Regions from separate parts of the Pseudarthrobacter niigatensis genome, predicted to be linked through region 2. Evidence: predicted binding sites of a transcription regulator. Region 2 holds the regulator's gene; the other holds the start of a gene.
What was found. The regulator HrcA, encoded in region 2, represses chaperone genes, less so after heat shock. The targets are predictions, from matches to a motif close to TTNGCACTCGNNNNNNNCGAGTGCNAA.
Positions count from the first base shown of each region.

Region 1: a site for HrcA is predicted at 7,717-7,743, ahead of J2T23_RS03305 (FmdB family zinc ribbon protein). Genes of this name have one in related genera too.

Region 1 is NZ_JAUSTB010000002.1:27,622-49,362, reverse strand. Features, by position in the region: gene corA (magnesium/cobalt transporter CorA) at 1-520, shown strand, start outside; gene J2T23_RS03350 (Pr6Pr family membrane protein) at 574-1,332, opposite strand; gene J2T23_RS03345 (LPXTG cell wall anchor domain-containing protein) at 1,438-1,590, opposite strand; gene J2T23_RS19855 (MBL fold metallo-hydrolase) at 2,047-2,724, opposite strand; gene J2T23_RS03340 (hypothetical protein) at 3,131-3,352, opposite strand; gene J2T23_RS03335 (hypothetical protein) at 3,795-4,175, shown strand; tRNA gene J2T23_RS03330 (tRNA-Ala) at 4,216-4,288, opposite strand; gene J2T23_RS03325 (hypothetical protein) at 4,409-5,350, opposite strand; gene J2T23_RS03320 (GNAT family N-acetyltransferase) at 5,432-6,052, opposite strand; gene galU (UTP--glucose-1-phosphate uridylyltransferase GalU) at 6,057-6,962, opposite strand; gene J2T23_RS03310 (5-formyltetrahydrofolate cyclo-ligase) at 7,068-7,688, shown strand; gene J2T23_RS03305 (FmdB family zinc ribbon protein) at 7,799-8,065, shown strand; gene J2T23_RS03300 (RcpC/CpaB family pilus assembly protein) at 8,175-8,903, shown strand; gene J2T23_RS03295 (DUF4011 domain-containing protein) at 8,915-13,114, opposite strand; gene guaA (glutamine-hydrolyzing GMP synthase) at 13,244-14,833, opposite strand; gene J2T23_RS03285 (DUF3817 domain-containing protein) at 14,937-15,443, opposite strand; gene J2T23_RS03280 (SURF1 family protein) at 15,440-16,318, opposite strand; gene J2T23_RS03275 (PTS sugar transporter subunit IIA) at 16,399-16,887, opposite strand; gene J2T23_RS03270 (glycerol-3-phosphate dehydrogenase/oxidase) at 16,926-18,665, opposite strand; gene J2T23_RS03265 (GuaB3 family IMP dehydrogenase-related protein) at 18,765-19,901, opposite strand; gene J2T23_RS03260 (hypothetical protein) at 20,024-20,629, shown strand; gene J2T23_RS03255 (ABC transporter ATP-binding protein) at 20,642-21,741, opposite strand, start outside.
Region 2 is NZ_JAUSTB010000001.1:240,272-249,568, forward strand. Features, by position in the region: gene lepA (translation elongation factor 4) at 1-1,288, shown strand, start outside; gene hemW (radical SAM family heme chaperone HemW) at 1,314-2,543, shown strand; gene J2T23_RS01165 (DUF4870 domain-containing protein) at 2,580-2,990, opposite strand; gene J2T23_RS01170 (DUF3097 domain-containing protein) at 3,112-3,963, opposite strand; gene hrcA (heat-inducible transcriptional repressor HrcA) at 4,134-5,147, shown strand; gene dnaJ (molecular chaperone DnaJ) at 5,234-6,361, shown strand; gene J2T23_RS01185 (16S rRNA (uracil(1498)-N(3))-methyltransferase) at 6,364-7,137, shown strand; gene J2T23_RS01190 (GerMN domain-containing protein) at 7,130-8,047, opposite strand; gene J2T23_RS01195 (PhoH family protein) at 8,460-9,297, shown strand, end outside.

The DNA of each region.
Region 1 (21,741 bases), on a different contig from region 2:
CGGACTGGAAAACGATATTGACGAGATCGAGGACCAACTGTTCAGCGGCGATTCCTCGGTGTCGCGCCGGATTTACGAACTGGCGCGGGAAGTAATCCAGTTCCAGCGTGCCATCCATCCCCTGCCGGAGATGCTGGACCAGCTGAAGAAAGGCTTCGAGAAGTACGGGGTGGAAACCGAACTGCGGCACAACCTCCGCGACGTTGAGGACCACGTGGAGCGGGTGATCTCCCGGGCCGACTCGTTCCGGGACTTGCTGCAGAACGCCCTGACCCTGGACGGAACCCTGACCGCCAACCGGCAGAACGAGGCCAGCGCCGAGCAGAACGAACAGGTCAAGAAGATCTCATCCTGGGCAGCAATCCTGTTTGCGCCGTCCTTCGTCGCCGGCATCTACGGGATGAACTTCGACAACATGCCCGAACTCCACTGGGCCGCGGGCTATCCCTACGCCTTGATCCTCATGGTTGCGGCCGGGGCCCTCATGTACGGAATCTTCAAGAAGAAGGGCTGGATCTAGGGCCGGATGTCCCGGGTTCCGGTACATCCAGCCCGGGGTCTAACCGGCGCCGCTCAGGCGGCCACTCCGGCGCCCCGGACGCTCTTTGCCCGGGCCGGCCGGCCCGCGGCCAGCGCAACCCGGGCGTTGCCCGCGGCGTGGACGATGGCAGCAACAACCAGGAACGCAACCAGCACCTGTGCGGTGGAGACAAACACCGTCGCCCACCCGCCGTCGAGCGTTGGATCCAGGAAATCGTAGACGTACCACCCGTCGAGACCCCCGCGGATCCAGGAGAACGCCAGGAAAGCCACGGGGTAGCCAAGCCACGCCAAGGGCCCCCACCACGTCCCGCGGACGGTCCTGGTGACCAGGAGCCAATCGAGCGCGGTCACCAGCGGAGCAAGGCGGTGGTGGACCATTTGGGGCCAGTACAGGTCCCAGCTCCACCAAGGCTCCCCCGGCGGAGCCACCAGCACAACGTAGATAATCCCCGTCTTCACCAGGTAAAGGACCAGAGCGCCGAAAATGTGGTCCCACCACAGGGGCAGCCGGCTCCGTGGCCGGACACCCGAAAGTATCAAAACGAGCCCTAAGGCAAGGTTCCCCTGCACGGTGAACTCCGAGAACAGTTGGGCAACATCCACATCGTTACCGGGAAGGGTGGCGTCAAAGGTCTTCTGGACCTGCGCTGCGAGCACGAAAATCCCGACGGCGATGCGCACGGCCCGGATCCAGGGGCGGTCAGGGTGCAGGGCACGGTTGGCGGCTGTGTTCCTGCGGACGGGCGGAAGAAACTCCCCGGGACCGGATGCGGATTCTCTGCGGCTCATGGGGAAAGCATGGTGCGGCCTGCCGCCGGCGGGCTAGGGTCTTTTGGCCGCCCGGGCCACCCGCGTGCCGGACTGAAAGTTCCCGGTCCGGCAGGCGGATGTTGCTCAGGCGTTCGTTTTGCGCTTCAGCCAGCCCCAGACGCCGGTGGCGACGAACAGGACCAGGCCGATGATGGCGAGCCAGATGAGGCCTTTGACGACGAAGCCGACGATGGACAGGATGAGCCAGATGACCAGAAGGCCGATGATGATTCCCATGGACCCACTCTAGGCCGCCAAATTTCCCCTGCCCCTCATCAGGCGCCGCGTTTTGCACTTCTGCGGCTGGATCGTGCCCCGCCAGCACGAGTACCACCGGACGAACCTTCCAGTGTTACTGACGGGCTTCTGGAAGTCATAGACCATCCCGAACAACAAGACCGGCCGCTGGACTGGGTGTTCGTCATTCGCGGGACAGCATTCATGGTCCTCCGGCTCACGGTCGCAGTCATTGGATGGCGATCCAGGTGGAGCGGTGGCCGCCATCGGGAAGTGCCTCGGACGCGGCCTCGGAACCGTCCTTAGGGCCTGCTAGTCCACCTCGAAGATCACGGATTCGACGGTAGCGCCAGCATCCTGAGGCGGTCATCCCTGGACCCTGATTTACGCGGGTACCCGCACCGCGCGCCTAATGGTCAGGTGGAGGGAGTCGGCGTTCCTTTGGACGATGCAAAATCAATCTCCGGAGGTTGTGGCGAGCAGTTCACGAAGCTGGCCGACCGGGTCAGGGACTTCGGGTCCGTGTGAGAAGAGCATCCTGGCGGGTTGCAACTCGGAGAGTCTCCGCAGTGAGACTTCGGCTCTTGTAGCATCCGCGGTGAACTGTGACGGGGCCCTGGCCATAGTCCCGGTAACAGTCCCGACTGCGTCACCGACAAAGAGAATCCGTTCCTCTTCATGCAGAAGGCTGATGTGGCCCTTCGTGTGTCCTGGCGTCTGCAGCACACGTAGGCCACGAACATAATCGCCTTCCGAAGCTGGGCGAAGCGGCGCCTTTGAAAGTATGTCCCCAATATCTGGTGCGCCGGCCCAGAAGGTGGCACGTTGGGCTTTCGAGGCCACCTGGTCCAAGCCGCCGACGTGGTCCGCGTGTGAATGGGTCAGAATGACGTCAGTGATGTCCGACCAAGTCGCACCAACCCGCCCCAGCGCTTGACCTATTTCGGGAGCACCGCCCTCAGGCCCTGCGTCGACCAATACCAGTCCGGTTGAGCCTCTGACAAGGAAGCACCGTACCTCAAGGTCCAGCACAAATGGCCCCACAATTCCCTCCGGCAACTGAAGGTGTTGAATGACCGGCACCACCTCGGTGTGATGGTCAGCAAAAGGTCCTCCGAGTTCGTTCTCAGCCATGAGGCATGATCTCAAACAGGGCCGGTTCTGGAAGAGCCGTTTAATGGATAGCCCTATGACGGAAATCCAAGAAGGCCCCGCCGGAGGTCAATACCGTCCTGGCAGATAGCGATCTGGCGGCCAAATGAGGCTAACTTCCTGGAGGCTGCCTAAGACAACCCCGTAGGTGAGGCCGAGAAGCAGCGCTCCAGTGAAGCAACTGCGCAACGGGAGGCATTCACGGTGAACAGCGACCCCGGGCTTCGACTTCGGTCTGATCGCCAAGGTCTTCGAGGGAGGCGAACTGGGCGTCCAGGGATGAGGCGGTCAGTTTCTGCTGGCCGGACAATCAAGGCCCAGAAAAAGGTCCGGCCGGCTCGGGCCGGTCGGACCTTCTCAGGGCGCGTTCGGCGCCGGGAACGGACGGTTATCCGACCTTGCCCGAGAGTGCCACGAGCACACCGGCGGTGGCGAAGTACTTGTTGCTTCCCAGGTCGCGGATGGTCTTGATGCCCATGCCGGCGAGCAGTTCGTCGTGCTTGTCCGTCAACCCAGCCAGGGCCGAGGGCGGTGCTGCGAGGACTTCGTCGAGGCTCGCGTTTTCGTAGGCCTTGTCCAGTGCCTTGCCCAATTCAATAGAAACAGCCATCTGCATTTCCTTTCATCGATACGGACCAGCGGCACACCCGCCACCGAACCTGCCAGGCAGGCAAAAGGGGGCTTGCCCGAACGCCGGACAGTTTCCCGCGCCCTTGCCGGATACGCTATCGCAGCGCGGCTCGACCGCGGTCTAGCCACGCCCCGGACCGACACGGCATTAGCGACGAGTTCGTTGCCGCCGATCGTCAGTTTCGCGTTGGACGCCGTTCAAGGCGTCCGTCCCCGTCAAGCATGCGTGGAAGGGAGCCCCACCACAGTTTTGGCAAAACTTTGCGTTGATCGTGGATTTGCCGTTTAGGAAGCCGCCTATATTGGGAGAAATGTCCGGCTGATAAGCACATGCCGTTAGTCCCTGTTGGACCCCTGCCGCTCAGGGTATCCCTTGAGGGCAGTTGCGCCGTGTCAGCCAGCCTGACAGACCAGGAGCACCCATGGCAGGAGACACTCCCTCATTGAGCACCGGCCACATGCGTGCAGGGCTGAGTCCTTTACAACGGGTTCTGGTGCTCGTTCTGTTGGCCGCGGTTGCGAACCACTTCGCCGCCTTCGTCCTTGATGCCGTCACCGGGCGGGACAGCATGTACCGTCGGCTCGGCGGTGTCCTGGTGTTCACCGCCATGGCGGTTGCTGTTGCCGCCTTCACGCGATTCCCCTTCACGTGGAACGTCCGGTCCGGCCAGCTGCTGAGCCTGGCGGCGGTCCTGGCCGTACTCCCGGTATTCGCCAGTGTCCAGTCGGTCGAAACGACCGTCCTGACCGCCATTGTGATCGGAGAAGGAACTTTAGACCCGCAGGGCCTCTGCATGCTTTGAAGGCCGCCCAGCAGCATTAGCGAAAACCGCTGACAAACAGTGGAGCTAAGGAGATTCGAACTCCTGACCTCTTCGATGCGAACGAAGCGCTCTACCAACTGAGCTATAGCCCCGGACGTATCCGCGTCCTGCAGGTTTGCTGCCTGCCGGTGCGGAACCGGTGTCCCTAGGCTACAAATTTTCGTAGCCCAACGCCAATTGACGCGCGGGAGCTGGGGCGGCGCCCCGCAACCTTATGCGCGGCGGCGCTGCAGGACGTCGTCGAGGTTGCTGAGGGCGCTTTGGGCTTTGGACAGCTGCTGCGCTTCCGTTGCGGCAGCTGCCTCAACGGCCGGAGCGGAAGTGGCGCCCTGTTTCAGCGAGGGCTTCCCCACTGCCTTTGGTGCTTCCGGGAGCTCCAGCGGCTTCGGTTCGGGACGCTCGGCCTTGGGAGCCTCAACATAGACGGGCTTGGGAACCTCTACGGGCTCCCATGGGGTGTTCAAGGGAACGGCAGGTGCGGACGCGCCTGCGCTGGTGTCGCCGGCCGCAATGGCGACGGCGAGGGCTGCTTCCCGCAGCTCCACAGCGGTCAGTGGCTTGGCCTTCGGCTCCCCTGCCTCGGCGTCGAAAAGCGGGCTGTCACGCCGTGTGGGGGCGCTTTCGGGCTTCGGCGGGATTGCCTCCGCGGTGTCGGGACGGCGCGCCGGGGCGCTCATCGCGGAGCGGAAGGCGGCGTCCACCTTCGCCTTGCGGTCACGGACGGCGAGCCAGCGCAGCAGTGCCACGGACGCAACCGTCAGCAGGGTGCAGGTGAGCGGAAGGGCGGGCGAACCGATGCCGAAAAGAAGAATCACGCCGGAGATGAAGGCGGTGACGAGTGACAGCAGCCCCACGAGAGCCAACGATGTCCGGCCGTAGCGGATGCGGAACGGCGCCGCAGGTGGAGTACTTGCAGTGCCGGCAGCGGATGCGGCGCTCTTCCTGGGTTCCATGGCTTTCTCCTGCTGGGCGGCGACGTTTCGGACCAGGCCGGACTGGGGGTCCGGCCGCTCATCGGCGGGGGCGTCTGCGAGGAAATCGACGGCGGGCTGGAACTTTTGCCGGCGGTTCCGGAGGACGTAGGGGGCAACCCACACAATCCAGAGCGCGACGGCAACCACAAGGATCACTGAGCTGCTAAGGGGGAAGTCCACACTCAAAACCGTATGAGCATCATGCCTGCTCAGGCCGCATTAGCCGCGGTGTGTCGTGTCCGCATAGGCAAACCGTTGGATTTATGACCGGCGCGATGCCAGCCACGGGCCCAGCAGGCCTTCCGGGACCTCTTCCGAGGTGAGCGCAAACGACCTGTGGTCAGCCCATTTGCCGTTGATGTGCAGGAAACGGGGCCGGTAGCCCTCGTCCCTGAACCCCAGCTTCTCCACCACCCGCAGGCTCGGGCCGTTCTCGGGCCGGATGTTGATTTCCATCCGGTGCAGCCCGAGCGCCCGGAAGCAGTGGTCCGTTACCAGCGCCACGGATGTGGGGGCTATCCCGCGCCCGGCCCGGGACTGGTCCACCCAATAGCCCAACGTAGCCATCATCGCCGAACCCCAGACGATCGAAGACACTGTCAACTGGCCCACGATGGCCGGGCTCCGCAGACCCGGCCTCCACTCGGTGATGAGGAAGGGAAGCGCGGTGGCCTGGGCGGCCTGGATATTCAGGGACCGCACCATGTGCCGGTAGTCAGGAAGTCCGCCCTGCGGGTCCGGGTTGGAGGCCTCCCACGGCGCCAGCCACTCGCTGTTCCGGTACCGAACTTCGGTCCACTCTTTTTTGTCGCGGTACCGGATGGGCCGCAGGACCAGGTCGCCGCACTCAAGGGTGACCGGCCAGATGGTTCCAGTGCGCACGGCGCTACCGGGAAAGGCCGGCGGTGAAGCCCGGCAGCCATTCCCGCAGGCCCGGGCCCAGGTCCTCGCTGTCGATGGCCAGCTGGACGCAGGCCTTGAGGTAGCTCAGCTTGTCGCCGGTGTCGTAGCGGCGTCCACGGAACACCACGCCGTACACTCCGTGCCCCTCGCCGTCACCGGTGGCCAGTTCCTGGAGGGCATCGGTCAACTGGATTTCGCCGCCACGGCCGGGCTTTGTGTGCTCAAGGACTTCGAACACGGCGGGGTGCAGGACATAGCGTCCGATTAGCGCAAGGTTGGACGGCGCTTCCTCGGGCGAGGGCTTCTCCACCAACCGGTTGACCCGGACGTAGTCTCCGCCGTCGATCTCCTGGACGTCGGCGCAACCGTAGGCGCTGATCTGGGACGGTTCCACTTCGATGAGGGCGACGACGGACCCTCCGGTTTGGGCCTGCACGTCGATCATGGTGCTGAGGAGTTCGTCGCGGGCGTCGATGAGGTCATCGCCCAGCAGGACAGCGAAGGCTTCATTGCCCACATGCTGCTTTGCCCGGAGCACTGCGTGCCCCAGCCCGTGCGGATCGCCCTGCCGCACGTAGTGGATATCGCCCAGCTGGCTCGCTGCCTGAACGGACGCGAGCTTTTCGGTGTCGCCCTTTTCCCGGAGGGTCGATTCGAGGGATGGCACCCTGTCGAAGTGGTCCTCAAGGGCCCGCTTGTTGCGGCCGGTAATCATCAGAACGTCGCTGAGGCCCACGTGGACGGCTTCCTCCACGACGTACTGGATGGCAGGCTTGTCCACGACGGGAAGCATTTCCTTGGGCATAGCCTTGGTGGCAGGGAGGAACCTGGTGCCCAGGCCCGCTGCGGGAATGACGGCTTTGCGGACTCTGGGATTACTGGTGTTCACCGGACTAATCTAACGTCAGCGTCAAGTATTTCAGTAACTACCGGTGCGACGGGCCGGCACCCGGGCTGCAGGCTGCGGACTACGGGGCGACGCAGGGAGGACAACATGCTGCAGGAGTCGAACGCCATCAAGGACGGGATCCGGGCCAGTCATCGCCGCAGGCGGGCAGGCCTCGCGCCGGCGCAGCTAGAAGCAGCGGGCCTGGCTCTGGCCACCCACGGGGACGCGTGGGCGGGATCGGTAACGGAGGGCCGCCCAGGCATTGCGTGCGTCTACCTTGGCGTGGGCCAGGAGCCACCGACCCTGCCGCTGATCAACGCCCTGTACCGCAGCGGGCACAAGGTCCTGCTGCCGGTGTGCGAACCCGCACGGGAGCTGAGCTGGGTTTTCTGGACGCCGGACACCGGCTACGAACGCAGCAGGTATGCCCCCATTTTGGAGCCTGCGGGGCACCGCCATGGCCCCGAAACCGCGGGCGATGCGTCGGTGCTATTTATTCCGGCCACAGCGGTGGACCTTGCCGGCAACAGGATTGGCCAAGGCGGCGGTTACTACGACAAATTCCTGGGGCACCTGGCCACGGCCGGGAAGGAAATCCCTTTGTCCGCTGTTATCTACGACGATGAATTACTGCCCGCCGGCAGCATCCCGGCAGAGGAGTTCGACCGGCCCGTTCCGGCCGTTCTTTCGCCCGCCGGGCACCGGCCCCTGTTTGGGGCAGCCTGAGCACACGGCCGGTGGCGCAGTGATAGAATTAGCACTCAGGCCCTGCGACTGCTAATGGTTAACCATGTGGCAGCACGGGACCTCTCGTTTGCCCAAGAGGAGGAGCACCAGTGCCAACATATGCTTACGCCTGCAAGGACTGCGGCCACGCCTTCGACATCGTGCAGTCGTTTTCGGACAGCAGCCTGACATCCTGCCCTGAATGCCAGGGCACGTTGCGCAAGAAGTTCAATAGCGTTGGCGTGGTCTTCAAGGGCTCCGGCTTCTACCGCACGGACTCCCGCGATTCCAAGGGCAGCTCCGTCTCCCCCGCTTCGGCTCCGTCCGCACCCGCTGCCGCCCCCGCCGCGGCGGCACAGGCAGCTGCCGCGAGCTAACGGGCACATTCTTTCGACGGCGGCCGGCGCGTTCCAGCGCCGGCCGCTTTTGTCCACATAGCCGCAGTCCCGGCCCCCGGGCGGTTGCGGCTACAGCTAGCGTGGGCGCATGCCTATATTCCCCCGCCGTGGCCTCGCCGGCCTCAGGTATCCAACGAACACTGGCGGCGTCGGCCGCAGCGCCAGGAAGCGTCCGCCTGCGGCCCGGCTCGCCGCCTGGCTGAACCGCAACCGCAGGCTTGCCGCTGCCCTGCTGCTGTCAGCAGCCGCCGCTGTCGCCGTCCAGCAGGTCACCCCCGCCCCGCTCTCCACAGCTACTGCGCTGGCCGCTGCCCGCGACCTGGCCGCGGGGACAGCGGTGACCGAAGCGGACGTGGCGCGGGTCCAGGTGCCGCCCGGCATGGTCGCCGATGGATTCCTCCAGGATGAGGCCGCCGCCAAGGGCAAGCAGCTGGCCGCGCCGATGCGGAAGGGCCAACTTTTGTCCGATGCCCAGCTGGTGGGCCCTGGGCTCCTAGCAGGGACGCCGCCTGGGTCTGCCGCGGTGCCACTGCGAATGGCTGACCCTTCGTCCATCCAACTGGTCTCCCCCGGCCAGCTGGTCAATGTGGTGCTCACATCAGCCAACGGGTTCGACCAGCAGGGTCCCTCCGAAGTACTGGCGTCCGCGGTCCCGGTACTGTGGACCTCCAACAAGGGCGGCCAGAGCGGACAATGGCTGGGTACCTCGGAGACGGATGGCCTCATCGTGGTGGCAGCCACGGCCGAACAATCATCCCGTCTGGCCGGAGCCTCCACCCAAGGCAGGCTGTTCTTTGTTTTGGTCGGCCCGCAGTGACCTGGTGGCGGTCAGCCCCAGTGCGGCGGCTTCTGTTCCTTCAGCCACGCGTCGTGGTCCTCCTCGCGGTCACCCCAGCTGCGGGCATCGTCCTCCGCGGCCTTGGTGGGGAGGTCCGCCCCGGTACCACCCGGAGCCGTCCGGGACGTGGGGGTGGCTGCGGCCGGCCCCGCAGGGACTCCGCCATCAGCTGCTGTTTCCGGCTGCTTGTTCACGTTCTCGTCCTGGCGCATCTCTTCCTCGCGGCCGTTTTCCTCAGGCCTGCCGTCTGCAGGCTTCTTTTCCTCAGTCATGGGGTCCGCCTCCTGGCGTCCACCGCCGCCGTCCCGTGCTGCGCCGGAATCCCGGGACAGGTAGGAAGCTCCCGCGGCCGGCGCAGAATCAATTCCATTGAGCGCCTGGTCAACGTCGTCGTCAAGGAACCCCACGGACTGGCTGGCGCGGCCCGGAAGCACCATCTTTTCCAGGCCCAGGTAGCCGGCAATACGGTCCGCGCAGGACGAGGGGTCCGTGAAGACCTCGATGGTCCACAGCGGCATGTACCGCCAGCCGAGGCGTTCCAGCAGTTGCGGGCGCAGCCTGCTGCGCTCACGCACGCTCATGGTGCGGTACTGCGCAGTTCCGTCGGACTCGATCGCTACGGGTCGCGGAATGTCGGAATCATCCTGACCCATCGTGTTCAGGGGGTCCGCGGCCGCAACCACGTCAATGGCACCGTCGTATTGGTGCCAGACCCTGGCGCCACGGGCACGCAAACGGTCGCCCAGGTCCGCCACCAACGGGTCCGCGCCAAGTGCCTGTTCACTGGCGGCAGCACGGGACGCGGGGGTACCGAGGTCCGTGTTGCCGGAGATTTCCCGGTCCAAAAGCGCGTACAGGTCCACCGCGCCGTGGGTAAGCCGGGTGTGATCCAGGTCTTCGGGCCGGAAGCAGGTGAGCACGTGCAGGGAACGGCGGGCCCGGGTCATGGCCAGGGCGAACTTCTCCCGGCCGCCTTCAGCGGACAGCGGCCCAAAGTTGTGGAGCGCACGGCCGTGCGGGGTCCGCCCGAATCCGGGCGAGAAGATGACGTGGTCGCGGACCAGGCCCTGGGCTCGTTCCAGGTCCACCACGCGGAAGGACTCCGGGCCGGCGCCGAAGAACCCGGCCAGGCCCGGCTGGTTGGACAGCTGCAGCCTGATGGACTCGCCGATCCGGGCGGCGTGCCGCAGGCTGGCGGTGACGACCGCCAGGGAGGTCCGCGGACGCAGGCGGGCGTGTTCGAACACCAGCTCCACTACCCTGTTGACCTCCGCCACCACGGACTCCACGCCCTCGTGGTCAGCGCTGGGAAGGCCGGTGCCGTCCGGCAGGTATTCCACCAGCAGGGACCGGTCCAAGCCCGTGGCTGACTGGCCTTCGGGCAGACGGCGCAGGCCGCCGTCGTAAAAATTCTTGCTGAGCTGCAGGACCAGGTCCTCGTCCACTGCCCGGTACACCACGTTGAGCCGCCACACCGGCAGCACTGCAGAGAGGGCGGTGAATGCGCTCTCGACGCGGTGATGGGCGGGCTCTCCGGCGGCCAGCCGCTCCACCCCTACCGTGAACGTCCGCGGCGTGGCAATGCGGGGATCGCCGAACGCAATCACCTGCCGTGACCGGGCAATGGAGGGCAGGACAGCCTGCAGCGAAGTGGCCTCGGCGTCAAGGATGACGACGGCGTCAAAGTGCTGTTCGGCCGGTAGCAGTCCGGTCATCAGGTAGGGGCTGACCGACCACACCGGAACCAGGGTGCCGATCAGCTCCGGTGCCTGGGCAGTCAGGGACGCCAGGGAAACCCTGCCGTCCTTGAGCAGGCTGCGCAGGAGGTCTGCCTGGCGCGGCTGGGCAGAGATGGCTGTGCGCCACCGTTCCGCGAGGTCCCACCGCAACCGGGCGGCGCCGCTGGCAATGTGCGCGTTGTCAGCCAGCCGGTACTCTGCCTCGAGCTGGCGGAGGGCATCGCCGTCGGACATTGCCAGGTAGTCGTCGCCGCTGATCATCGCCTCCAGGGCGGACTGCCACCAGGCCAGCTCCAGCTCCGCGGCGACGGATCGTTCCGGAACTTCCCGTTCGGCGAGGTCGGCGAGAAGTTCACCCAGCCCGTGTTCGCGCATGTTCTCGATGAGGAGCGTGCGTTCGGGCAGCGTCTTGAGCGTGTCGGTGTCCGCTACCAGGCGTTCCAGGCGCTCCATCAGCTGCGCGTAGGGAACGGTGGAAAGTGCCCCGCCGTCCTCCGTGTGCCGCAGTGCCTCGCCCAGCTGTGCCAGCTCCTGGTCAAGGGACCGGTACATGGCAATCATCTCGGCCAGGCCTGAGGGAACAGCGGGATGGCGCTGCGTGGTGGCGTAGGCCGCCCAGAGGGCACGCTGTTCCTGGACCAGCACCAGGGACGAGTGCAGGTCGGCGATGTGGACACCCGGACGGACGTACTCCTTGGCCACCCGGCGCAGCCTGGAACGCTGCATGGCGGTCAGTTCAATGCCGCGCTCACGCCGCCAGGCGGACGGCGCCGTGGCGGAGATGAGGTCGGTCACCGGCCGGTCGAAGATGTCAGGGGTGAACTTGTCCAGGCTGCCGCGGACGGCCACCAGCAGTTCAAGCTGTTCGCCCCACTCGGCGAAGGATTCGCCCAGGCGGATTTCGGCGTGCTCCGCTACGGCGTCCATGCGGTCGCGCAGGGCGGGAAGGCTCTTGGCCACGGAGCGGACCAGGTCCTGGGCTTCCTCGGTTTCCTTGCGGGTCAGCAGCCTGGCGCCGTGCCACGGGCTGGTGGTGGCGGCCTTGCTGAAGCTGCCCAGTTCGGCCGCGCGGCGGAGGCGGCCGGCCAGTTCTTCACGGTCCCGGATGCTGTCCAGGACGCTTCGCTTGAGCCGGACGGTGGTGGCCGGCGCAGGGTGGATGGAGGTGAGTTCGGCAAGCGACTGCATTGCCTGGTAGGGCGAGCAGCCCCACCGCTCGCGGACGTTGTGGAGCGATGCCACGTGGTCCATGAGGGCATGCCGGTGTTCGGTCAGGGTGGTATGGAGGTTTCCAAGTTGCGGTTCCAACGACTTTTCGTTGCGGACGATTGCCCGGACCAGTTGGCCCTTCAGCTGTTGGGCCGTGACGTTTCCGGTCAGCTGGAACAGGATGGATTCCAGTCCCAGCGACTCCAGGTGTCCGGAGACCTCATTGAGGCTGGCGCGGCGGTCGCCCACCACCAGCACCGTCTTGCCGGCATCCACCAGCGCGCCGATGGTGTTAATGGCGGTCTGGGTCTGGCCGGTTCCCGGCGGGGCGCTGACCACCAGGGAGTCGCCCGCCCGGGCGGCGTCGACCACGTACTGCTGGTCCGTATCGGCGTCCAGCAGCAGCAGTTCGTCTTTGGGGTGCCGGTTGTCCAGGTGCGGGAAGCGGGACGGGTCCGGATCCTCAACATCTATCACTTCACCGCCGGCAGCGGTGGCCAGGGCGGAGACGATGGGGTTGGAATCGTTGATCCAGGGGTCGTCCAGGTTGCCGGACAGGTCGGCAAAGGTGGACACCAGCAGGTTGTGCTGGGTTTCGGCGCCGTGGATGGGCCGGATAAGGGTGGCCAGCCGGTCCAGGACGGGCTGGGGGTCGAACCGGGCGGTGCTGTAGGCCAGGCGGGTCACGGCATTGACGTCGAAAACGATCCCGTGGATGTTTTTCAGGTGCCGGACCAGGGCGGGATTGATCTGGGCCTGTTCGGTGAGCTGCAGTTCGAAGTCATCCTCTCCCGGCCGGACCGTGAGGGAGATGGCGGTCAGCATGACCGGAGCGGAGACGCGCTGGGGTTTGCCTCCGACGGCGGACGTCCACACTACGGTGCCTGCGGACAGGTACCCGGCGTCGATGCCGCGGTCGTTGGCGAGTTCGAAGATCTTGGACCGGATGTTGCGCGACGCCCTGGCGGCCACGACATACTGCTGCCGGTCACGGATCAGGGTGGACAGGCGTGTGCGGCGCCCGGCCATGAGCTGGGCGAGGCCTGAGGGGTGCGCCGAAGTGAGGTCGATGGAACCTTCCGGCGTCTTGGTGAAGCGCAGCATCGTGTCCGCGCCGGTGACGGGTTTGAGCCCGGAGAGCCATTTACGAAGCTCTTCGGAGCCTTCCGGGTGGCCTTGACCAACTGACACTTCTGCCTTCTTTTCTGCGTTTGCACGTGACGCCCTGGACCATACCGGCATAGATTCGAGAGTAGCCGCTCCGGCGCCGGACTTGAGAGACCGCAACACTGGGGCACGGGAAATTGCCGGGGAATTCGCTGGGAAAAGGCAGTGGCCGGCCTCCGCTGACGGAGGCCGGCCACTAGGACGCTATTCCCACTCGATGGTTCCCGGCGGCTTGCTGGTAACGTCCAGCACCACCCGGTTGACGCCGTCAACCTCGTTGGTGATCCGGTTGGAGATGCGGGCCAGCAGGTCGTACGGCAGGCGTGACCAGTCGGCGGTCATCGCGTCTTCGGAGGACACCGGACGGAGCACGATGGGGTGGCCGTAGGTGCGGCCGTCGCCCATGACGCCCACGCTGCGGACCTCCGCGAGCAGGACCACGGGCATCTGCCATACTTCGTTGTCCAGCCCGGCTGCGGTCAGTTCGGCGCGGGCGATGGCGTCGGCCTTGCGGAGCAGTTCCAGCCGCTCCTTGGTGATGTCGCCGACGATCCGGATGCCGAGGCCTGGGCCGGGGAACGGCTGGCGGCCGACGATTTCCTGCGGCAGGCCGAGCTGGGCGCCCACGGCACGGACCTCATCTTTGAACAGTGCGCGCAGCGGCTCAACGAGCTCGAACTGCAGGTCCTCGGGGAGGCCGCCCACATTGTGGTGGCTCTTGATGTTGGCTGCACCTTCGCCGCCGCCGGATTCGACGACGTCCGGGTAAAGCGTGCCCTGGACCAAGAACTTGATCTTCTCGCCGTGGGCTGCGGCCTCGGCGATGATGGCCAGTTCTGCTTCTTCGAAGGCGCGGATGAACTCCCGGCCAATGATCTTGCGCTTGGTCTCGGGATCGCTGACGCCGGCCAGCGCGGACAGGAAGCGTTCCTGTTCGTTGGCCACGTACAGCTTCACGCCGGTGGCGGCCACGAAGTCGCGCTCCACCTGTTCGGCTTCGCCTTCGCGCAGGAGGCCGTGGTCCACGAACACGCAAGTGAGCTGGTCGCCCACAGCGCGCTGGACCAGGGCTGCCGCCACGGCGGAATCGACGCCGCCGGAGAGGCCGCAAATGACACGGGCATCCCCGATCTGCCGGCGGATGCGCTCCACCTGTTCTTCAAGGATGTTGCCGGTGGTCCAGTTGGGTTCGATCTTGGCGCAGTTGAACAGGAAGTTCTCGAGCACCTGCTGGCCGTAGGCGGAGTGCTTGACCTCAGGGTGCCACTGCACACCGAAGAGGCCCTTTTCCTCGTTGGCGAAAGCGGCCACTTCCGCGCCCGCCGTCGTGGCCAGGACTTCGAAGCCTTCCGGCGCCCGGTGGACGGAGTCGCCGTGGCTCATCCAGGTCTTCTGGTGCTGGGGCATGCCCTCCAGCACGGAGCGCCCCTCGCCCAGGATGGTGGTTTCCGTGGATCCGTACTCCCGCAGCCCGGTCTTGTCCACCTTGCCGCCCAGGGCGTTGGCCATGGCCTGGAAGCCGTAGCAGATGCCAAAGACGGGAACACCCGCTTCGAAGAGGTCGGCACCCACGCTGGGGGCGCCGTCGGCATAGACGCTGGAAGGTCCGCCGGAAAGGATGATGGCGGCGGGATTCTTGGCCAGGAGCTGCTCGGTGGACCAGGTATGCGGAACCACTTCCGAATACACGTTCGCTTCCCTGACGCGGCGGGCAATCAGCTGCGCGTACTGGGCACCGTAATCAACAACCAGCACCGGCTTCTGGGAAGTCTGGGATGCAGTGGGAGTAGTCACCGTAATAGCCTACTTTGCGCCCTTGCACCGGCGCACCTTGAGAGGCCCGGCTGTGACGGAGCAGACGTCCGACGGCGGGTGGCCGGCGGGCGCGAGGCACGTTTCAGTAGCGCTGAGGTGCCTGCGGGTTGGCGGCCAGCTCGGCCTCCACCTCGGCGTGGAACTTCTTTTCGACGATGAAGGACAGGAACGGCACCACGCCGCCCAGTGCCAGCAGGACAAGTTTCAGGAACGGCCAGCGCATCAGGGACCAGAGCCGGAAGTTCGAGATCAGGTACACAACGTACATCCAGCCGTGGACGATCAGCACGGTGACGGAGACGTTCATGCCGTTGAGCACCCCCGCCGGTTCGGCGTCGGCAAACCCGAAGCCGAACGGGTGCCCGGTCACCGCGTTGGTCCCCCCGGCGAACAGGTACTGCCCGAAGCCGTAGCGTGCCACCAGTTCCGCACACAGCAGCAGGAGCATGGTGCCGGTGAGGTAGGCCATGACCTTGTAGAACTTCAGGGCCGACCGGATCTGGGCCTCGGTACCGCCGAAACGGCGTTTCTTCCCGGAGCTCTTGCCGGAGGCCTGCGATGAGGGGGTGGCCGGTTTCGGATCAATCATGGCTGTACCTTCTGCTGGTGCTGGTCAGGCTGCTGGTGCTGTTTGGCCTGCTGTGGAAGCTGGTGCTGTTCGTCGTGCCCGTCATCGTCGGCGTCGTCAAGGGCCTCCTCGAGGTCCCGGTGGTAGTCATCCTTGACCAGGCGCCACCAGATGAAAAGCGCGAAGCCGGCGAAGACAACCCACTCGATGGAGTAGAAGAGGTTGAGCCAGTTGATGTGCTGGGCGGGCGGCTGGGGTCCGATGTCCAATGGAAGGAGGTTCCCTGGCACCGCGGAGGCACTCACGTCCTGGCCGCCCACCACCTCTGCGGTGGCGGAGACGAAGCCGGGATAGCTGCTCACCTCCCAGTAGTTGATGAGTTCCGCCACGGAGACGGCGGAGGCCTCCCCCGCTTTGGGTGCTTTCCCGGCCACCGGCGCTTCGGACGGCAGCAGCCGCCCGGTCAGTTCAACAAGGCCCGACGGCGGTGCTGCCGCGTCCCCGGGTTCCGCGACCCACCCGCGTGCCACCGGGATCCAGGTCTGCGGTGAGGCGCCTGCACCGGCCAGGGCCGGGGCATCTTTGACGGCGAAGGCTGAAACGACCCAGTAGCCGGTCTTGCCGTCGTGGAGCCTGCCGGGAACCAGGACCTGCTTGTCCGGGCTGTACGTCCCCTGCGCGGTGACCATTTGGTCGGCTACGCTGCCGTGGAAGAATTCACCCGGCTGCAGGGTGGTGGTGAGTGGCTGTACCTGTTCAGTGGCGGGGTTGACCGGAACCTCGGGCTGGGTGGAGCGGCCGAACTGCCACTGGCTCAGCAGCACGAAGACCCCGGAGAGAGCGATCGCGAAGATAAAGCCTGCGATCCATCGGGGCTTAAGGGCTGTTTTCCACACGTCTTAACCGTACTTCGTACTTCTGTAGAACAACTAAACGCCAAGGGCGTCCGGGCTCGGAGGCGGGACCCGGGATGCGCCTAGTGATCGAAGAACACCAGGCTGGAGTTGATGAGCTCGGCGATTACTTCTGCGTCATAGGCACGCCGCAGCGACTCGCGGAATGATTCCTTGGAGAGTGACCGGGCCAGTGTGGCCAGGACTTCCAGATGGTCGGAGAACGAGCTGGCCGGGGTGGCGATCAGCAGGATGACCGTGGCGGGGCCGTCGGCGGCTCCGAAATCCAGCGCGTGGCCGTACTTGGCAATGCCGACGGCGATGGAGGTTTGCGATACGAACTCGCTGCGGGCATGCGGCAGCCCGATGCCGCCCGGGAGCCCCGTGGCCAGCTGATGCTCCCGGGCGTTGACGTTCTTCAGGAACCCGTCAAGATCCGAGATCCGCCCGGCGGCGTAGAGCCGCTCTGCCAGTTGGTTAGTGGCGTCGGTCTTGTCCTTCGCCTCCATTTCCAGGATCACCATGTCGGCGGTGGTCAGGTGGGCGTCATACGGGTCCAGTGGTTCCGCCAAGGCGTATCCCTTCGGTCAGCAGTGGGGCGAACGGCCCCTCAACGCAAGGGCACGATGTCTTCCGCGCCCAGGCGGGCGGCGTCTGCGGATTCGTCGTCCGGCTGTTGCTGGCTAAGGCGTTCGGCCTCCACGCGGGCAAGGTAGTGGCGGACTTCGTTTTCACGCTGCGTGTCACTCCAGCCGAGGACGTCACCCATCAGTTTAGCGACAACGGGAGCGGCCGACACTCCGCGGTCCCAGGATTCGATGGAGATCCTGGTGCGGCGGGTGAGGACGTCCTGGACATGGCGGGCACCTTCATGGCTTGCGGCGTAGACCGCCTCTGCCTGCAAGTAATCGTCGGCGCCGGGGAGTGGCTCCGCCAGCTCCGGGTTCTGCTCAATAATGGCCAGGACCTCAGGCGTCATGGAGCCGTACCGGTTGAGCAGGTGCTCGATCCGCGCCACGTGGACACCGGATTCCTCTGCGGTGCGGTTCCGGCGGTTCCAGGCCGCCCGGAAACCGCTGGCACCCAGCAACGGGATGGTCTCGGTGCAGCTCGGCGGGACCCGCTCATCCATGGTGCGGGTGGCCTCGTCGACGGCATCCTTGGCCATGACCCGGTAAGTGGTCCATTTTCCACCGGCAACCACCACCAGCCCGGGGACGGGGTGCGCCACGACGTGTTCGCGGGAGAGCTTGGCGGTGGAGTCGTTTTCGCCGGCCAGCAGTGGCCGCAGCCCCGCGTAGACTCCTTCGACGTCTTCCCTGGTCAGGGGCCGTTTCAGCACCTGGTTGACGTGTTCCAGGACGTAGTCGATGTCCTTGCTGGAAGCGGCAGGGTGGGCCTTGTCCAGGTGCCAGTCCGTATCGGTGGTGCCGATGATCCAGTGCCGTCCCCACGGGATGACGAACAGGACCGATTTCTCGGTGCGCAGGATCAGGCCAACCGTGGACTGGAAGCGGTCGCGGGGCACCACAAGGTGGATGCCCTTGGAGGCGCGGACCTTCAGCTGGCCGCGGTCGGTGACCATGGCCTGGGTTTCGTCGGTCCATACGCCGGTGGCATTGATGACCTGTTTGGCGCGGATGCTGAACTGGCTCCCGTCTTCGCGGTTTTCCACTTTGGCACCGACCACCCGCTCGCCTTCGCGGAGGAAGTCCACCACTTTCATCTGGTTCACGGCATGGGCGCCGTAGTAGGCAGCAGTGCGGACCAGGTTGGCGCAGTATTTGGCGTCGTCCACCTGCCCGTCGTAGTACCGGATGGACCCCACGAAGGCGTCGTCCTTCAGGCTGGGCGCGGCGCGCAGGGTGCCCCGCCTGCTCAGGTGCTTGTGGAACGGGACGCCGCGGCTGTGCCCACTGGAGATGGACATGGCGTCATAGAGGGCGATGCCGGCACCAACATAGGGCCGCTCGATGAAGGGTTTGGTCAGCGGATACAGGAACGGCACCGGCCGGGCCAGGTGGGGGGCAATCTCGGAGAGGAGCAGCCCGCGTTCCTGCAGGGCCTCCTTGACCAGGGCAAAGTCCAGCATTTCCAGGTAGCGCAAGCCACCGTGGATAAGTTTTGAAGACCGGGATGACGTCCCCGCAGCCCAGTCGCTTGCCTCGACGATGCCGACGCTCAACCCCCGGGTCACGGCGTCAAGGGCGGCTCCCGTGCCGACGATGCCGCCGCCCACAATCAGGATGTCGAGTTCCTGGCCGGGTTCCGTGGTGGCGCGCAGCCGCTGGATGGATGCTTCCCTGGCTTCGGGGCCAAGGACCCCGCCGTTTGCAGGAACACTCTTCATTGAACGCCTCCAGTGCCTCTAGTGCCGGTAGTAAACCCACACTACTTGCTCGTGGCGTGCTTGGGCAGGGCGGGCCAGCGCCCGCCCTGCCGCGGAGCCTTAGTTGCCGGCGTAAGGCGACACCACGACGTCGACCCGCTGGAATTCCTTCAGGTCGGAATATCCGGTGGTGGCCATGGAGCGCCGCAGGGCGCCAATGAGGTTGGACGTGCCGTTGGTGTGGTGGCCGGGCCCAAAGAGGACCTCCTGCAGCGGGCCGACGGTGCCCACGTTGGCGCGGTCTCCGCGGGGCAGTTCGGTGTGGTGCGCTTCCTGGCCCCAGTGCCATCCCTTGCCCGGTGCTTCTTCTGCCCGGGCCAAGGCACTCCCCAGCATGACGGCGTCGGCGCCCATGGCGATTGCCTTGACGATGTCGCCCGAGGTGCCCATCCCGCCGTCGGCAATGACGTGGACGTAGCGGCCGCCGGACTCGTCCATGTAGTCGCGGCGGGCGGCTGCGACGTCGGAGATGGCGGAGGCCATGGGTGAGTGGATGCCCAGGGCGCGGCGGGTGGTGGTGGTGGCGCCGCCGCCGAAGCCGACCAGGACGCCTGCGGCGCCGGTGCGCATGAGGTGCAGCGCCGGGGTGTAACCTGCTGCGCCGCCCACGATCACCGGGACGTCGAGTTCGTAGATGAACTGCTTGAGGTTCAGCGGCTCGTGGTCCTTGGAGACGTGCTCGGCGGACACGGTGGTGCCGCGGATGACGAAGATATCGACGCCGGCCGCCAGGACGGTCTTGTAGTGTTCCTGGGTGCGCTGCGGGGTCAGGGACCCGGCAACGGTGACGCCGGCCTCGCGGATCTCAGCCAGGCGGGAGGTGATGAGCTCCGGCTGGATGGGGGCCTGGTAAAGCTCCTGCATGCGCCCGGTCACGGCGGGGCTGTTGGTTTCGTCCTCCAGCGCCGCAATTTCGTCCAGGACCGACTGCGGATCCTCGTACCGGGTCCAGAGGCCTTCCAGGTCCAGCACGCCAAGGCCGCCCAGCTTGCCGAGGGCGATTGCGGTGGCCGGGGACATGGCCGAGTCCATCGGCGCGGCGATCACCGGCATCTCGAACTGATAGGCGTCGATCTGCCAGGAGACGGAGACGTCCTTGGGGTCGCGGGTGCGACGGTTGGGGACGATTGCAATGTCATCCAGGGAGTAGGCACGACGCCCACGCTTGCCACGGCCGATCTCGATCTCATAAGTCACTGCTCTAGGTTATCCCAGCGGCTTCGGTGAACTGGCCCGGCTGTGTCCGTCCGGGTAGCGCTGCCGGTTGGAGCGTTGCCATCGAAGGCGGACCCGTCCTGGCCTCCCATTAGAGTGGCGTGATGGGCGCACGCTGGATTTTCGACGGGCACATCGCCGGGATTGGCACTGCCTCCGGGCTGCGCACCGTCGTGGGCATCTGGCAGGACTCCCCCTTTGGTTCATTTGCCGATGTCATGGTGCAGCAGCCTTCGGGGCACCGGATGCTGCTGGCTCCCTCACCCGAAGTGGCTGGCTTCATATCGGCCACATACAGCTTTGACGAGGTACAGGTCGGGGAGGTTCACGCCTCGCTCGCCGGACAGGTGTTGACGGTCGACGCCGGCCCGCTGGCCATCCGGGCTGCCACCGGACCGCGTACCCTTCTCGGAACAGCGCTGCGGGCAGTGCCCCGGCGCCTTGCGGTCCATCCCCGGTGGCTCGCCGCGGTCAATCCGCTCGCCGCCCTCGCGGCACCCGGCGCCCGCACGTACGGCACTGCCGGCAGCGGCAGGGCTGAGTTCTACGGGGTGACTGACCTGCACCACGTGACCTCCGCCGTCGTCAGCTGGGAAGGATCCGACGCCGGGGCGCTGGCTCCCATCCGGCCCGCCGTCACGTTCGGCTTCAGCAGCGTGCCGCCGCGGCCAAGCCTTGCCCGTGTCCGAACCACAGTTGTGGAGGCATGACGGGCAGCCGCGTCAGACTTCTTCAGGTTCATCGACCGTCAGCTGCGATTCGAACATCCTGAAGTAGCGGCCGCGCAGGGCAACCAACTCCTTGTGCGTGCCCTGCTCCACCACTTCCCCGTCCTCCAGCATGTACACGACGTCCGCCTTCTCGATGGTGGCGAGCCGGTGGCTGATAGCGATGATGGTGCTGCTGCGGTCCGCAAAGAGCCGGGTGAAGATGCGGTGCTCGGCGAGGGCGTCGATGGCGGAGGTGGGCTCGTCCATCACCATGAAGGACGCGTCCCGGTAGAAGTTCCTGGCCATGGCAAGGCGCTGCCACTGGCCTCCCGAAAGGCCGCTCCCCTTCCGCCCCCGTGGATCCTCCATCCAGTTGCTGACGTGGTTGTCCAGGCCGTTGGGCAACCTGTTGATGAATTCCAGGGCCTCCGCGTCCGAGGCCGCCCTGCGGATGCGTTCATCATCCCGGGCCGAGTCGACGTCCCCGAAGTAGATGTTCTCGGCCGCCGTGGCGAACTCATACTTGAGGAACTCCTGGCTGAGCACGGCCAAGTGCCGGTGCCAGGAGGTGACGTCGACGGCGGCGAGGTCCACGCCGCCGAGCAGGACCTGGCCGGAGTCAGGCCGGTAGAGCCCGGCGAGGATGCGGATCAGCGTCGACTTCCCGGCCCCGTTCTCACCCACGATGGCGATGTGCTGGCCCCGCCGGATAGTGAGGCTGATGCCCCGGATGACTTCGATGTCGCTTCCGGTGTAGGTGAAGCGGATGTCCTTCAGCTCAATTTCCCGCGGGGCTTCCAGCAGCGGCGGGGCATGCTCAAAGTGCACGGGCATCGCCATGAACAGCTCGTAGTCCTTCAGGTTCGCGAGGTCTTCGTCAATGGAGCTGAGCGAGGACACCAGGTTATTGGCCGTGGACAATGCACGGCTGACGATCTGCTGTACGTAGAGGAACTGGCCCACCGGGGCTGCGCGGGCAATGATCTGCCCCACCACCCAAATCAAGGACACCACCTCGGCACCGTACTGCAGGGCGTCCGCAGCCAACTGCCTGGGAATGTACCGGCGCTGGTAGTCCAGCCGGCGACGCTCGTCCGCATCACGAAGGCGCG
Region 2 (9,297 bases):
CGTCCAGGACCTGCCGGCGCCGAAAGGCGACCCGGACGCGCCGGCCCGCGCCATGATTTTCGACTCGGTCTACGACACCTACCGGGGCGTCGTGACCTATGTGCGCGTGGTGGACGGCATGCTCCACCCCCGCGAACGCATCCAGATGATGTCCACCAGGGCCTCTCACGAACTCCTGGAAATAGGCGTCAGCTCCCCGGAACCCACACCCTCCAAGGGCCTCGGCGTAGGTGAAGTGGGCTACCTGATCACCGGCGTCAAGGACGTCCGCCAGTCCAAGGTGGGCGACACGGTCACCAACCTTGCCAAGCCGGCGGCCGAGTCCCTGCCCGGCTACGCCGACGCCAAACCCATGGTGTTCTCGGGCCTGTATCCGCTGGATGGCGCGGACTACCCGGTACTCCGCGACGCCCTCGAAAAGCTCATGCTCAATGACGCCGCACTGGTCTATGAGCCGGAGACCTCGGCCGCGCTGGGCTTTGGGTTCCGCGTGGGCTTCCTGGGCCTGCTGCACCTTGAGATCACCCGCGAACGGCTGGAGCGCGAGTACAACCTCGACCTGATCTCCACCGCACCGAACGTGGAATACGAGGTGACTTTGGAGGACAAGAAGGTGGTCCGCGTGACCAACCCCAGTGAGTACCCCACGGGCAAAATCGCTGAGGTCCGCGAACCCATGGTGTCGGCCACCATCCTGGCCCCCAACGAATTCGTCGGCGCCATCATGGAACTGTGCCAGTCCCGCCGCGGCGTCATGGGCGGCATGGACTACCTCTCCGAGGACCGGGTGGAAATCCGGTACCGCCTGCCGCTGGCGGAAATCGTGTTCGACTTCTTCGACATCCTGAAGTCCAAGACCCGTGGCTACGGTTCCCTTGACTGGAAGGCCGACGGCGAACAGGTTGCCGACCTTGTGAAGGTCGACATCATGCTCCAAGGCGAACAAGTGGACGCCTTCAGCGCCATCACCCACCGGGACAAGGCCTATGCCTACGGCGTGATGATGACCGGGAAGCTCCGCGAACTCATCCCGCGGCAGCAGTTCGAGGTGCCCATCCAGGCGGCCATCGGCTCCAGGATCATCGCCCGCGAAAGCATCCGGGCCATCCGCAAGGACGTGCTGGCCAAATGCTACGGCGGTGACATCTCCCGGAAGCGCAAGCTGCTGGAGAAGCAAAAAGAAGGCAAGAAGCGCATGAAGATGGTGGGCACGGTGGAGGTGCCGCAGGAAGCGTTCATCGCCGCCCTGACCACCGACGAATCGAAGGACAAGGCCAAGAAGAAGTGACCACCGCGCAGCAGGGGACCCGCTGATGCCCAGCACGCTTCCCCTCGGCGACCCGGCGCCGTCGGACGGTCTGCTGCCTGCCCAGGCAGCAGACGGTGCGGCGGCCCGGGCCTTTGGCCTGTATGTCCACATCCCGTTCTGTGCGGTGCGCTGTGGGTACTGCGACTTCAACACCTACACCGCCACGGAACTGGGTGGCGGCGCGTCACAGGACGCCTACGCCCAAACGGCAGTATCGGAAGTGTCATTGGCCGCCAGGGTGATGACCCGTTCCGGGCTGCCGGAGCGCAAGCTCAGCACTGTCTTTTTCGGGGGCGGCACGCCCACCCTGCTTCCGGCCGATGACCTCGCCCTGATCCTTCGCGCCGCCATTGACCGGTGGGGAATCGAGGACGGCGCCGAGGTCACCACGGAAGCCAACCCGGATTCGGTCACGCCGGAGTCCCTTGCCGTCCTCAAGGAGGCGGGCTTCAGCAGGGTCTCCTTTGGGATGCAGTCCGCCGTCCCGCACGTGCTCAAGGTCCTGGACCGCACCCACACGCCCAGCAGGGTTCCGCAGGTGGTGCAGTGGGCGCGGGAGGCAGGGCTGGATGTCAGCCTGGACCTGATTTACGGGACGCCGGGGGAGTCGCTGGCCGACTGGCGACACTCCCTGGAAACTGCCTTGTCCTACCAGCCGGACCACATCAGCGCCTACGCCCTGATTGTCGAGGACGGGACCAAGCTGGCGGCGCAGATGCGCCGCGGCGAGGTGCCGGGAATTGACGACGACGACCACGCCGACAAGTACGAACTCGCCGACCAGCTCATCACCGACGCCGGGCTCGGCTGGTATGAGGTCAGCAACTGGGCGCGGAGCCCGGAGCACGCGTGCCGCCACAACCTGGCCTACTGGCGTGGCGACGACTGGTGGGGCATCGGCCCCGGCGCGCATTCGCACGTGGGCGGGGTGCGCTGGTGGAACGTGAAGCACCCGTCCGCTTATGCCAACCGACTGTCCCAGGGGCATTCGCCCGCGGCGGGCCGGGAAACCCTTGACGCCGGAACCAGGAACATGGAACGGGTGATGCTGGAGGCGCGCCTGCAGTCAGGGCTTGAGGTTTCGGCCCTCGGCGCCGGGGGCAGGCACCAGGTTGCCGGGCTCATCGCTGACGGCCTGGTGGAGCCGGCCGCCGCTTTCAAGGGCCGCCTTGTCCTTACACTGAAGGGCAGGCTCCTGGCGGACGCTGTGGTCCGCCGCGTCCTTCCGGACTGACGGCCACCGGCGCGTCCAGGGGGACGGCCTGCGCCGCTACTTGATCCAGCGCAGGTTGTACTGGTAGCGGTGCGGCTGGCCCTTGTTGACGTGGATTCCTGCGGCCACCGAGAAGCAGGTCAGCGCCACCCAGATCAGGGTCGCGATCACGGCGAAGATGTTGCCAACATAGGGGATGAACACCAGGATGTTGGCCAGCACGGCGGCGATGGTGGGCGGCAGGCTGAAGTTCAGCGCCTCTTTGGATTCCTGCGCGGTGAACGGCCCGCGGTCGCGGAAGATCAGGTAGATCAGCAGCGAGGGGACACAGCCAAGGATCCCGCCGAAATGTGCCAGCGTGGCCCATTGGCGGTCTTCGCTGGCCGTGAGCGGCAGGGCATTGGCGGGGACGCCATGGTACTCGGAGCGGCCCTGGCCATCCCTGTGATCACGTGCGTTTTCTGCCACAGTCTGTTCCTTCGGAGATGCAAGTGGTGCTGACGTCAAATACGGGCGCGTAGTGCAATGCCCCTGAAAAAGGCGGCATTGCACTACCAAGAATACTGGCTTCCGGCGCGGTGTCCGCCCCTCAGGGCACGGTGAGGAAGTCGATGACTTCCTCAACCCGCCCCAGCAGCGATGCTTCCAGGTCGGCGTAGGTGCGTACGGCGCCCAGCAGCTTCTGCCATCCGAGGCCGATGTCCTCCTTGTTGGCGTGCGGCCAGCCGAAGGCTTTAAGGATCCCGGTCTTCCAATCCTGTCCGCGGGGCACAGCCGGCCACTTGTCGATGCCCAGGACCGCCGGCCGGATGGCCTGCCAGACGTCAACATAGGGGTGTCCCACGATCAGGACATTCCCGGCCGCGCCGGGGGATGCCATGACCGCGTCGGCAATGCGGGACTCCTTGGAATCCGGAACGAGGTGGTCCACAAGGACGCCGAGCCGCCGGCCGGGACCGGGGTTGAAGCCGGCAACCGCCGCCGCCAGATCATCGATGCCATGCAGGGGTTCGACGACGATGCCTTCCACCCGAAGGTCGTCGCCCCAGACCTTTTCCACGAGTTCGGCGTCGTGCTTGCCCTCCACCCAGATGCGGCTTGCCTTGGCCACCTGGGCCCGCTGGCCGGCGACCCGGACAGAACCGGAGGCCGTCCTGCCGGCAACCGGAGCGCCGGCAGCCGGCCGCGGCGCCGGGGGTATGAGCCTGATGGGGCGGCCCTCCAGGAGGAAACCGAAGCCCAGCTTGAAGGACCGGGACTTCCCGCGGCGGTCCTCCAGGGCAACCACGTGCATCCCTCCGGACTTTTCCACCCGCGTCACGGCGCCTACCCAGCCTGACTGCACATCCTCCAGCACCATGCCCCGCTCCACCGGCACCTCGGGCAATTCCGACTTGGCCGGGGCGGAAATGCCGCGGGGCCCCCAGTTTTGGTAGTCCATGGATTCGATCCGCCTAGCGCTAGGTCCTCCGCACCGGAATTTCGCCCGGAGCGGTACCAATGCTAACAACGGGCCAAGGCATAATAGACTGTTAGCACTTAGGCATGTCGAGTGCTAACAAGGTGGCATCTGACGGGGCATGGGCCCTGCACCATGGATGGAGGTGGAGAGTGAGCGAGCCACGCAAACTGGAAGTGCTGCGGGCCATCGTGGAGGACTACGTCCACTCCCGCGAGCCGGTTGGGTCGAAAGCCCTGGTTGAGCGGCACCACCTTGGGGTTTCCAGCGCAACCATCCGGAATGACATGGCGGCCCTTGAGGACGAGGGATTAATCACGGCCCCCCACACCAGTGCAGGGCGGATTCCCACGGACAAGGGCTACCGGCTTTTCGTTGACCAGATCTCGGCGGTCAAGCCGCTGTCGGCGGCCGAACGCCGGGCTATCCAGTCCCTCCTTGAAGGCGCAGACGATCTCGACGACGTCCTGGACCGCACCGTCCGGCTGCTGTCGCAGCTGACCAACCAGGTGGCTGTGGTCCAGTACCCGCACCTCAGCAAGGCGTTGGTGCGCCACATCGAATTCGTGCTGCTTGCCCCCCGCAAGGTGCTGGTGGTCCTCATTGCCAACAGCGGCAAGGTGGAGCAGCGGGTCATCGACGTCGGCCAGGACCTGGGCGACGACGCAGTGGCAGCACTCCGCACGCGTTTCCTCGCCGCACTGTCCGGGACGCCGCTGAGCCGGCTTGCCACGGCGCTTCCCTCCGTCGTGGCCGGCACGGCACAGGCACAGCGGCAGGCTGCGCACGCCCTGGCACTTGGCCTCGAGGGGCTGGCGCAAAACACCAGGGAGGACCGGATGGTCATGGCCGGGACAGCCAACCTGGCCCGGTCAAACGTTGACTTCCCCCTCAGCATCGGTCCCGTGCTCGAGGCCCTCGAGGAGCAGGTGGTGATGCTGCGGTTGCTGAGCGAGATGGCCCAGGACCACCGCGGCGTTGCCGTCAGCATCGGAAGGGAAAACCCCTACGACGGCCTGGCCGAAGCGTCGGTGGTGGCCACCGGCTACGGCCCCGACAGCGTCGCCAAGGTAGGAATCCTCGGGCCCACCAGGATGGACTACCCCACCACCATGGCCGCCGTCCGGGCAGTGGCCCGGTACCTTTCCAGGATTTTGGGGCCCTGACCCGCGCGGCCGGAGCATGTTGCGGCCGGGAACAACGGGCCGGGCCGCCCGACTGAACGCAGTACAACAAGGAAGAGATACGAACTTTGAGCAGCCACTATGACGTCCTTGGAGTCTCACCCGAAGCTACGGGCGAAGAGATCAAAAAGGCCTACCGCAAACTGGCCCGCACCCTCCACCCGGACGTAAACCCCGGTGAGGATGCCTCGGAACGCTTCAAGGCAGTAACTCACGCCTACGAGGTCCTCTCCGACCCCCAGAAGCGGCGGATCTACGACACCACGGGCAACGAGAACGGCACGGACAACGGCTTCGGCGGAGCCGGCTACGCGGGCCAGGGCTTCGCATTCCAGGACATCTTCGACACCTTCTTCGGCGCCGGGGGCAGCTCCGGCCCGGCTTCCCGTGTCCGCCGCGGCCAGGACGCCCTCATCAGCGTCCGGATCGACCTTCGCGACGCCGTGTTCGGCGTGAACAAGAAGCTCGAAGTGGACACCGCCGTGGTCTGCCCCACCTGTGAGGGATCCTGCTGCCGGCCCGGCACCCACCCCGAGCGCTGCGACATCTGCGGCGGCAGCGGCCAGGTCCAGCGGGCCGTCCGCTCCATCCTGGGCCAGGTCATGACTGCGGCCCCCTGCGGCACCTGCGAAGGCTTCGGCACCGTCATCAAGGACCCCTGCAACGAATGCAGCGGCCAGGGCCGGATCCGCAGCCGGCGTTCGCTGACCATCAAGGTCCCCGCCGGCGTAGCCACCGGAACCAGGATCCAGCTCTCCGGGCAGGGTGAGGCCGGCCCGGCGGGCGGCCCCGCCGGCGACCTGTACGTGGAAATCCGCGTCAACAATGACGCCACCTATGTGCGGGAAGGCGACGACCTGCACGCCACCCTGCACATCCCCATGACTGCCGCTGCCCTGGGCACCGACGTCAACCTGGAAACCTTCGACGGCACCCAGGACATCGACGTCAAGCCGGGAACACAGTCCGGCGAGGTCATCACCCTGCGCGGCCTTGGTGTCACCCACCTGCGCGGCTACGGCCGCGGGGACCTGAAGGTCCACCTCCAGGTGGACACCCCGGCGAAGCTCGACCCGGCGCAGGAAGACCTCCTCCGGCAGCTCGCCAAGCTTCGCGGGGAACAGATCACGGAGGGAAAGCTCGCTGCCAGCGGCGGCATGTTCGCCAAGCTCCGGGACCGGTTCGGTAACCTGTAGCGGTGAGCAATCCCGTCTTCTTCACACCCGCCGGGTCGCTGGCCGGAATGGCCCCCGGCGGCCACTTTGTCCTGGACGGTTCCGAGGCACGCCACGCAGTCACGGTTAAACGGCTGTCGCCGGGGGAGTCGGTGGACATCGTCGACGGGGCCGGCACCCGCATGACCGGAAAGGTCGTCTCCGCTGCACCCTCCGGCCTTGAAGTGGAGTGCGGTGCCGTGGCCACGGATGAAATGCCGGACGTACGGCTGGTGCTGGTCCAGGCGCTGGCCAAGGGAGATCGTGACGAGCTGGCGATCGAGACGGCCACCGAACTGGGGATCGACGCCGTCATACCGTGGCAGTCGGAACGGTCGATCGTCCGGTGGAAGGGCGACAGGGCCGCCCGCGCCCACGCCAAGTGGGAATCCGCCGTGGCGGCAGCCGCCAAACAGGCCCGGCGGGCCTGGATTCCCGAAGTCCGGGCAGCGGTTGAAACAGCAGGGCTGTCCGCTGCAGTGGAGGCCGCTGACCTGGCAGTCATCCTGCACGAAGACGCAGTGCGCCCGCTGCGTGCTGTCCTTGAAGAGTGGCAGGGGAATGCCCGGGCGGGAATCCTGGAAGTCCTTCTGATTGTCGGTCCGGAGGGTGGAATCAGCCCGCGGGAAGTAACGAAACTCTGCGACAAAGGTGCCGTGACTGCCCTGTTGGGGCACCACGTCCTGCGGTCCTCCACAGCCGGTCCCGCCGCCGTCGTGCTTGCAAGCGACATCCTTGGCCGGTGGACCGCTACCTGACTTTGAAGGACCTCGTGTCCTCATTGCGGTCCGGCTCCCCGCCGGAACCTGCCTGGGCCACCCGGAGCTCATAGTCGCCCGGCGGAAGGTTGAGCGCCAGCGTGAAAACTCCGGCCTGCCCCTGCCCGGCGGCCGCCGTGGTTTCTCCGGTCAGGAAGGGCGATTTGCTGCCACCGTCCCCGGACTGCAGGATTTGCCAGTGCAGCTTTGCCCCCGGCGACGTGCTGCGGCCGGTGATTTTCACGCTGCCGCTGGGCACCTCGGTGTTTTCCTGGGGATCGATGATCCAGACCGGTGCCACCAGGCCGGCGGCCCGGGTCATCAGCGCGCCCAGCTGGACTTTTCCGAACGCCACGTAGTCCGTGTGGCCGTCCACCAGGATCCGGACCCGGACCTGCTGCCCGGTGTCGATCAGGCCCGAGCTGGCAGCGGCGGCGGTGGCCGTATAGATCAGCTGCTGGATGGCACGGGCTGCCATATCAGCGTCGAGGTTGCTGTTGAAGGCATCTGCGGAGACGTCAACGGTGATGATGTCCTTGCCTGAAATGGACGTGGCAAGTTTGTCCGGATTCTGCCACGGCGTGAAGAAGTCAGGGTCAAGCGGTTTCTCTGACATCATGGCGCGCAGGGCGCGGGTCACCGGGTTTTCCTGTTCCGGGACGTCCCGGAACTCGCGGTAGAGGAAGACGTTCCCGCCCGTGCGGCCGATCCAGTACACGGGCGCCTTGTTGGAGGACTGGGTGGTTTCCAGGGGGGCGCTGGTGGAGGGAGCGTCCGGCATGGTGCCGCCTGTGGCGGGGACCGAGGCGACGGTCCCCGTGGGGGCTGGTCCGCCTTCGGCAGTGCAGGCAGTGAGGACCGGAACGAGCACCAGGATTCCTGCCAGGACGGCCGGGCGCAGGCGCCCCATGGGTCGTCCTGCCCTTTCGGGCGCAGAGGTTTCCGGCACTGTCCTGCCCTTGTCCTTTCATGGCGTGGCGGGCCGATCCCCCTGGCGGCCTGGCGTTCCAGCAGATGCTGGATTTCCAGCATTACACAGGGGAGGGCCGCCCCAACCGCGCATTCGCCTCCCCGGCCCCAACTGCAACGGGAACGATATGAGGCCGATATGAAGTTGATACCAAACGCTGCATTTCGCTGCCCGCAAACGGCTCTTCAGGGTGGTGGAGGTGCAGGTCACTGCCCCGGCAGGTATCCGGCCGGGGCGTGTGCTGGCGTAAGATAAAGGGACCCGCTGGCAGGTGCCCCGTTCATCGGGCATCGGCTGCAGCGAACAACTGATGTCGATCTTTGAGGGGACCACGGGCCTGCGGGCCAGCACCATGACTGAATCAGCAAATGGTAAGCGCCGGCTCAACACGGGCGATGGCAGTCCGGGGGAATTCCCGCACTCCCTTCCCGGCATCCGGACCGAAGTAGTCCTCTTCGAGAACTCCGACCAGATGGTTCAGTCGCTCGGCAGTCATGACGAGGCACTGCGGTTCATCGAGGAGCAGTTCCCGGACGTCAACTTCCATGCCCGCGGCAACGAACTGTCCATCAGCGGACCGGTCAGCGACGTTCCCCGCATCATGCGGCTCCTCCAGGAGGTCCGTGGCCTAGTGGCCCGGGGCACCGTCATCACCCCAGCGGTGCTGCAACAGCTGGTGGCCCTCCTCCGCACGCAGTCGCTGCAGAATCCCGTGGACGTGCTCACGCACGACATCCTCTCCAGCCGCGGCAGGACCATCCGGCCCAAGACGCTCAACCAGAAGACCTACGTTGACGCCATCGACGCCAACACGGTGATCTTCGGCATCGGCCCGGCCGGCACCGGCAAGACCTACCTGGCCATGGCGAAAGCCGTGCAGGCACTGCAGCAAAAGGAAGTCAGCCGGATTATCCTCACGCGGCCGGCGGTAGAGGCGGGGGAGCGTCTCGGGTTCCTGCCCGGCACGCTCAGCGACAAGATCGATCCCTACCTGCGGCCGCTTTACGATGCCCTGCACGACATGATGGACCCCGAATCCATTCCCCGGCTCATGGCCGCCGGCACCATCGAAGTGGCACCCCTCGCCTACATGCGCGGACGCACCCTCAACGACGCCTTCATCATCCTCGACGAAGCCCAGAACACCACGCCGGAACAGATGAAGATGTTCCTCACCCGGCTCGGGTTCG